DNA from 2 places in the Streptomyces sp. SCSIO ZS0520 genome. Region 2 is predicted to be linked to the other one. Evidence: predicted binding sites of a transcription regulator. Region 2 holds the regulator's gene; the other holds the start of a gene.
The links. The regulator HspR, encoded in region 2, represses chaperone genes until heat shock. The targets are predictions, from matches to a motif close to TTGAGNNNNNNNNNCTCAA.
Positions count from the first base shown of each region.

Region 1: the regulator HspR is predicted to act here: its motif matches at 1,610-1,628, upstream of lon (endopeptidase La).

Region 1 covers NZ_CP092644.1:2,215,028-2,218,429, forward strand. The annotation lists gene lon (endopeptidase La) at 1-1,587, opposite strand, end outside; gene MID12_RS08075 (GNAT family N-acetyltransferase) at 2,194-2,661, shown strand; gene MID12_RS08080 (spermidine synthase) at 2,835-3,402, shown strand, end outside.
Region 2 covers NZ_CP092644.1:3,604,054-3,607,455, reverse strand. The annotation lists gene dnaJ (molecular chaperone DnaJ) at 1-1,155, shown strand, start outside; gene MID12_RS13795 (heat shock protein transcriptional repressor HspR) at 1,158-1,622, shown strand; gene MID12_RS13790 (helix-turn-helix domain-containing protein) at 1,792-2,100, opposite strand; gene MID12_RS13785 (helix-turn-helix transcriptional regulator) at 2,436-3,402, opposite strand, start outside.

The DNA of each region.
Region 1 (3,402 bases), 1.4 Mb from region 2:
GACGACCTTCTCGTCCTCGGTGTAGCCGTCGAGCCGGACCAGTTCCATCCGGTCGAGCAGCGCCTCCGGGATGGCCTCCAGGACATTGGCGGTGGCGAGGAAGACCACGTCGCTCAGGTCGAGTTCGACCTCCAGGTAGTGGTCCCGGAAGGTGTGGTTCTGCGCCGGGTCGAGCACTTCGAGCAGGGCCGCCGCCGGGTCGCCCCGGAAGTCCGAGCCGACCTTGTCGACCTCGTCGAGCAGCACCACCGGGTTCATCGAACCGGCTTCCTTGATCGCCCGCACGATCCGGCCGGGCAGCGCGCCCACGTACGTACGCCGGTGGCCGCGGATCTCCGCCTCGTCCCGTACGCCGCCGAGGGCGACCCGGACGAACTTGCGGCCCATGGCGTGCGCGACCGACTCGCCGAGCGAGGTCTTTCCGACGCCGGGCGGGCCGACGAGGGCGAGCACCGCTCCCCCGGCCCGGCGGCCGCCGCCGGTCTCCGCCTCCTTGCCGCCGCTGATCACGCCGAAGCCGCGGTCGGCACGGCGCTTGCGCACCGCCAGGTACTCGGTGATGCGCTCCTTCACGTCCTCCAGGCCCGCGTGCTCGGCGTCGAGCACCGCCTGGGCGCCGGAGATGTCGTAGGCGTCCTCGGTCCGCTCGTTCCACGGGAGTTCGAGGACGGTGTCCAGCCAGGTGCGGATCCAGGAGCCCTCGGGGCTCTGGTCGCTGGACCGCTCCAGCTTCTCGACCTCCTTGAGCGCGGCCTCCCGTACCTTCCCGGGCAGGTCCGCGGACTCCACCCGGGCGCGGTAGTCGTCGGACTCGTCCTCGGCGCCCTCGCCGTTCAGCCCGCGCAGCTCCTTGCGGACCGCGTCCAGCTGGCGGCGGAGCAGGAACTCGCGCTGCTGCTTGTCGACGCCCTCCTGGACGTCCTTGGCGATGGACTCCGCCACCTCCTGCTCGGCCAGGTGCGCCCGCAGCTGCTCGGTGGCGAGCTTCAGCCGCTCCACCGGGTCGGCGGTCTCCAGGAGCTCCACCTTCTGGGCGGTGCTCAGGAAGGGCGAGTACCCGGAGTTGTCGGCGAGCTGGGAGACCTCGTCGATCTGCTGGACCCGGTCCACCACCTGCCAGGCGCCGCGGTCCTTCAGCCAGCTGGTGGCGAGCGCCTTGTACTCCTTCATCAGTTCGGTGACCGCGCCCGGCAGGGGCTCCGGCACCTTCTCCTCCAGGGCCAGGCCCTCCACCCACAGCGCGGCGCCGGGGCCCGTGGTGCCCGAGCCGATGCGCACCCGGCCGCGGCCGCGGATCAGCGCACCGGGGTCGCCGTCGGACAGCCGCCCGACCTGCTCCACGGTGCCGAGCACACCGGTGCTCGCGTAGGTCCCGTCGATCCGCGGGACGAGCAGCACCCGCGGCTTGCCGGGCTCCTCGCGCGCGGCGGCCTGGGCGGCCTCGACGGCGGCCCGGACCTCGCCCTCGCTCAGGTCCAGCGGAACCACCATCCCGGGCAGCACGACCTCTTCGTCGAGCGGCAGCACGGGCAGGGTGAGCACCGCGGACGACTCGGGCGCCCTGAATTCACCGGACTCAGCAGCCATGATCTCCCCTTCGGCAGTCAACTTGAGCTATGCCGACTCAATGCTTGTGAGCCGGAGAATGTTCCCCTGGGGGTGTTCGCTGTGAGCGATCGGACAGCGGCGGGGAGCACGCGGGCCGTATCCACCGGGTTCTCCCGTATCCACCGGATTCAGGGCAGCAACCGGGCCCCACCGGAAATTCCGGCGACAGCCGCTCCGCGCCCGGCTACGCTCCTGGGCGCGCGCGGCGGTTCAGCCCGCGCGGTCCGCGCCGGGCCCGGGAAGCACCGGGCGCCGCAGGGCGGGGAAGAGCAGAGGCCCGGCAGCACGGGCCGGGGAGCGGAAGAGGGAGGCCGAGGCCATGGCTTGCCGGACGGCACTTCCGCATGCCCTGACCCGGGCCTCCTGAACGGACGACGCACCGCCCGGGTCTTCTCCGCCACAGACCTGGAGTTCCACGTGTCCACTCCTTCTTCTCCCGACCCGTCTTCTTCCTCCGGCCCGTCCTCTTCCGGCCCTTCTTCTTCCGGCCCTTCTTCCCCTGCCTCCTCCTCCCCGGCCGCCGCTGCGTCCTCCGCCGCGTCCACTCCTCCTCCCTCCCCCTCTCCCACTCCCACTCCCTCCTCTCTGGTGACCGCCCGCCTCGTGCTGCGGCCCTGGGCGGAGGCCGAGCTGCGCGCGGTGTGCTCCGGTGACCGGCTGCCGGGCTGGGCGCCGGACTTCCCCGCCGAAGGGGATCAGGTGATCGCCGGTTTCCTCGCCGGGCAGCCGGCGGCGCGCGGCGAGTGGGGGCACCGGCTGGTCACCGAGCGGGAGGGCGGGCTGGTCGTCGGTTCGATCGGCCTTTTCTGGCCACCGTCCGCGGGCTCCCTGGAGATCGGCTACGGCATCGTCGCCTCCCGCCGGGGCCGCGGCTACGCCACCGAGGCCACCGCCGCCCTGGCCGCCCACGGGCTGCGGGCACCCGGGGTGCACACCGTCACCGCCCAGGTGGAGACGGCCAACCCGGCCTCCGTACGCGTACTGGAGAAGGCCGGAATGCTGCTGGTGAGCAGTGCCGACGGGGTGGCGCGGTACGCGCTCGGCACCGGCTGAGCCGGGGGCCGCACCGCGGCCCGCCGCACCCGCGCCCGGTCCCCGCGCCGTTCCGCCGCGCCGGGACCGGGCGCACCGGCGGGGGCCGGGGCTCCGGGACCCGGGCCGTCGGCGGTCCGCACGGCCGGGGTCCGGATTCGGCCGGTGCGCGCGGCGTGCGGCACAGTGTCGCCATGTACTCCGCCTCACCCGCGGGCGAGCCGCAGGTACTCGACCGCCGCACCGGACCGCACGGCGAAGTGGTCCTGCGCCGCCACGGCGCGCTGCTCCAGATCATCGCCAACGGCTGCTTCCTGATGGACACCTCCGACGGCCGCTCCGAGCGGCTGCTCGTCGACGCGGCGCTCGGCGCCCTCGACGACCGCCCGCGGCCCGCGCTGCTCCTCGGCGGCCTCGGCGTGGGCTTCTCGCTGGCGCACGCCGCCGCCGAGCCGCGCTGGGGGCGGATCACCGTGGTCGAGCGCGAGGACGCCATCGTCGACTGGCACCGGGACGGGCCGCTGGGCGAGCTGTCCGCCGCCGCCCGCGCCGACGCCCGTACCGCGATCGCGCACACCGATCTCCTCGCCCACCTGCGCGATCCGGCGGCGCCCCGCTACGACGCGCTCTGCCTGGACATCGACAACGGCCCCGACTGGACCGTCACCGAGGACAACGACGGCCTCTACTCCCCCGCCGGGCTGGCCGCCTGCGCCCGCAGGCTTACCCCCGGCGGGGTGCTCTCTGTATGGTCCGCACAGC
Region 2 (3,402 bases):
GACTACTACAAGGTTCTCGGCGTCCCCAAGGACGCCACCGACGCCGAGATCAAGAAGGCCTACCGCAAGCTGGCCCGGGAGAACCACCCCGACGCCAACACCGGCAACACCAAGGCGGAGGAGCGCTTCAAGGAGATCTCCGAGGCGAACGACATCCTCGGCGACCCCAAGAAGCGCAAGGAGTACGACGAGGCGCGCGCCCTGTTCGGCAACGGCGGATTCCGCCCGGGGCCGGGCGCGGGCGGCGGCGGCTCGTTCAACTTCGACCTCGGGGACCTCTTCGGCGGGGGTGCGCAGGGCCAGGGCGCGGGCGGCTTCGGCGGCGGCCTCGGCGATGTCTTCGGCGGTCTCTTCAACCGGGGCGGCGCGGGTGCGGGCAGCCGTACCCAGCCGCGCCGGGGCCAGGACATCGAGTCCGAGGTCACGCTCAGCTTCACCGAGGCCGTGGACGGCGCGACCGTCCCCTTGCGGATGTCCAGCCAGCAGCCCTGCAAGGCCTGTTCGGGCACCGGCGACAAGAACGGCACCCCCCGGGTGTGCCCGACCTGCGTCGGCACCGGGCAGGTGGCGCGCGGCTCCGGCGGCGGCTTCTCGCTGACCGATCCGTGCCCGGACTGCAAGGGCCGCGGGCTGCTCGCCGAGACGCCCTGCGAGGTCTGCAAGGGCAGCGGGCGCGCCAAGTCCTCGCGCACCATGCAGGTCCGCATCCCGGCGGGCGTCAGCGACGGGCAGCGGATCCGGCTGCGCGGCAAGGGCTCCCCCGGCGAACGCGGCGGCCCGGCCGGTGATCTGTATGTGGTCGTGCACGTCGACGCCCACCCGGTCTTCGGCCGCAAGGGCGACAACCTCACCGTCACGGTGCCCGTCACCTTCCCGGAGGCGGCGCTCGGCGGCGAGGTCAAGGTGCCCACCCTCGGCGGGCCGCCGGTCACCCTGAAGCTGCCGCCCGGCACGCCCAACGGCCGCACCATGCGCGCCCGCGGCAAGGGCGCGGCCCGGGGCGACGGCACCCGGGGCGATCTGCTCGTCACGGTCGAGGTCGTGGTGCCCAAGGACGTCATCGGCAAGGCGCGGGACGCCCTGGAGGCCTACCGCGAGGCGAGTGCGGACGAGGATCCGCGGGCAGAACTCTTCCAGGCCGCGAAGGGAGCATGAGGATGGACGGCCGCCGTCGGCACAACTCATTCAGTGGCAGGGCGTACGAACTGACCGACGAGACCCCGGTCTACGTCATCTCGGTGGCCGCCCAGCTCTCGGGCCTGCACCCGCAGACCCTGCGCCAGTACGACCGCCTCGGCCTGGTCTCCCCGGACCGGACCGCGGGCCGCGGCCGCCGCTACTCCGCCCGCGACATCGAGCTGCTGCGCCAGGTGCAGGCCCTCTCCCAGGACGAGGGCATCAACCTGGCGGGCATCAAGCGGATCATCGAGCTGGAGAACCAGGTCGCCGCCCTCCAGTCCCGGGTGGCCGAGCTCTCGGCCGCGGTCGAGGGCGCGGCGGCGGCGATGCAGCAGCGCGAGGCGGCCGTCCACGCCTCCTACCGCCGCGATCTGGTGCCGTACCAGCAGCAGCAGTCCAGCGCCCTGGTGGTCTGGCGGCCGAAGCCCAAGCGGCAGGGCTGAGCGGGGCCGGGGCACCGGCACAGGAGCAGATCGGTACCGGGTACCGGAACAGCACCGGCACCGGTACACCACAGGTCCGGGAGGCGGAGTGCGCCTCCCGGACCTGTCGTGTGCGTACGCGGGTGTCCGGGTCTTCGTGTCCGCGCGGCATCCGGACCCCGTGGCCGGTTCAGGCCCGTACGCGGACCTTCTCGTGGACGTCCCCGCGCTGGGCCAGGGCGGCCCGGGTGCGGTGCCAATAGCCCACCCAGGGCTGCGGGTTGGCGTCACAGGCGCTCACATAGGCGAGCGTGACCTCCAGGCTGGGCAGCTGGATGCCGCGGGCGGCGGCGGCCAGCGTGGTGCCCGAGTAGTTCGCCCGGCTCGCGAGGCTCTCGTACGAGGGGCTGCCCGCCTTGCGCCGTACCGTGCGCAGATCGTTCGCGAAACGCTGCAGAGGTCCCTGGGACGGATCGATGTGTGCTTCTGGTCTTCCCATCTGTGCTCCCACTCCCCGGAGTGCTGTCGCGCGAGAGGCGCGCTTTCCCCGGGCGGGCCGTCCCTGAATCCGGCCCGCCCACAGCGACGCAGGCTGCGGGGGCGCGGCAGTCGTCCTGCGTCACGGTCGTCGTCGTCCTCCACCATGCAGTGCACCCACCTGTCACACCACGGTCATCTTTTTGCAGCGCAGCGACAGGAGGGGTGGCATAGGGCAGTAAAGCGCGCAAATGACCTTTCAGGGGTACGGAAGAGAGGCGAGACACAGGCCACACTCGGGCCCCCGCGGGGCTGCTGAGCTGGGCGGGGACCCCGGCCGGGCGGGCGCGGACGGGGTCACGGGCGCTGGTCGAGGATGCCCGACCGGCCGATCAGATAGCCGAGTTGGGCCCGGCTCCGGCTGCCGAGGACGGCCGCGAGCCGCGCGATGTGCGCCCGGCAGGTGCGGACGTTCAGGCCGAGGCGCTCGGCGATCCGGTCGTCGGTCTCGCCCTCGACGAGCAGGGCGGCGATGGCGCGCTGCCGGGCGGTGATGCCGTCCGCCGAGGGCACCGACTCGCTCGCCGGGTACATCGGCGTCGCCAGCCGCCACAGCCGCTCGAAGGTCATCACGAAGTAGTCCAGCAGCGTCCGGTGGCGGACCTCCAGGGCGACGGTGCGGTCCTTGCTCGCCGGGATGAACGCCACCCGCCGGTCGAACATCACCAGCCGCTCGGTCACCTCGTCCAGGGTGCGCACCTCGGCGTCGCCCTCCAGGAGCGCGTAGTAGTCGTGCACGCTCGGGTCGTGGCGCGCGGTGTGCTGGTAGAGGGTGCGCATCCGGGCGCCCCGGGCGAGCAGCTCGCGGTCCCGGGCCAGGGCCTGGGCCAGCGTCGCCGGGGCCCGGGTGCCGCCCGGCTGGATGGAGAGCAGCTCGGTGCGGGCCTCGCCGACCGCCTCGTCGATGGCCGCGTTGATCCGCTCGAAGCCCTCGTGCACGGTGAGCGCGGGGGCGGGCACGGCGTACCCGGCCGTCCCGGTGCCCCCCGTGCCCCCGCCGGTCCTGGCGTCCCCGCCGGTCCCGGGCCGGGGCCCCTCGCTGCCGAGCGCCATCAGCGGGGCGAACTCCGCGGCCAGCCGCTCCGCCTGCCCTCGCCGGTCGGCGATGCCGTACGAGACGTCGAGCAGCAGCCGGGGCAGCGCGACCGCGGGCGGCGTGGGCCGCAGGGCGCCCGGGTCCTCGGGGTCGGCCGCGAGCAGCCGCGCCTCGGCCAGGCAGGGCACGCGCGCCGCCGCCTGCCGTGTCACCCGGCCCTCGCGCAGC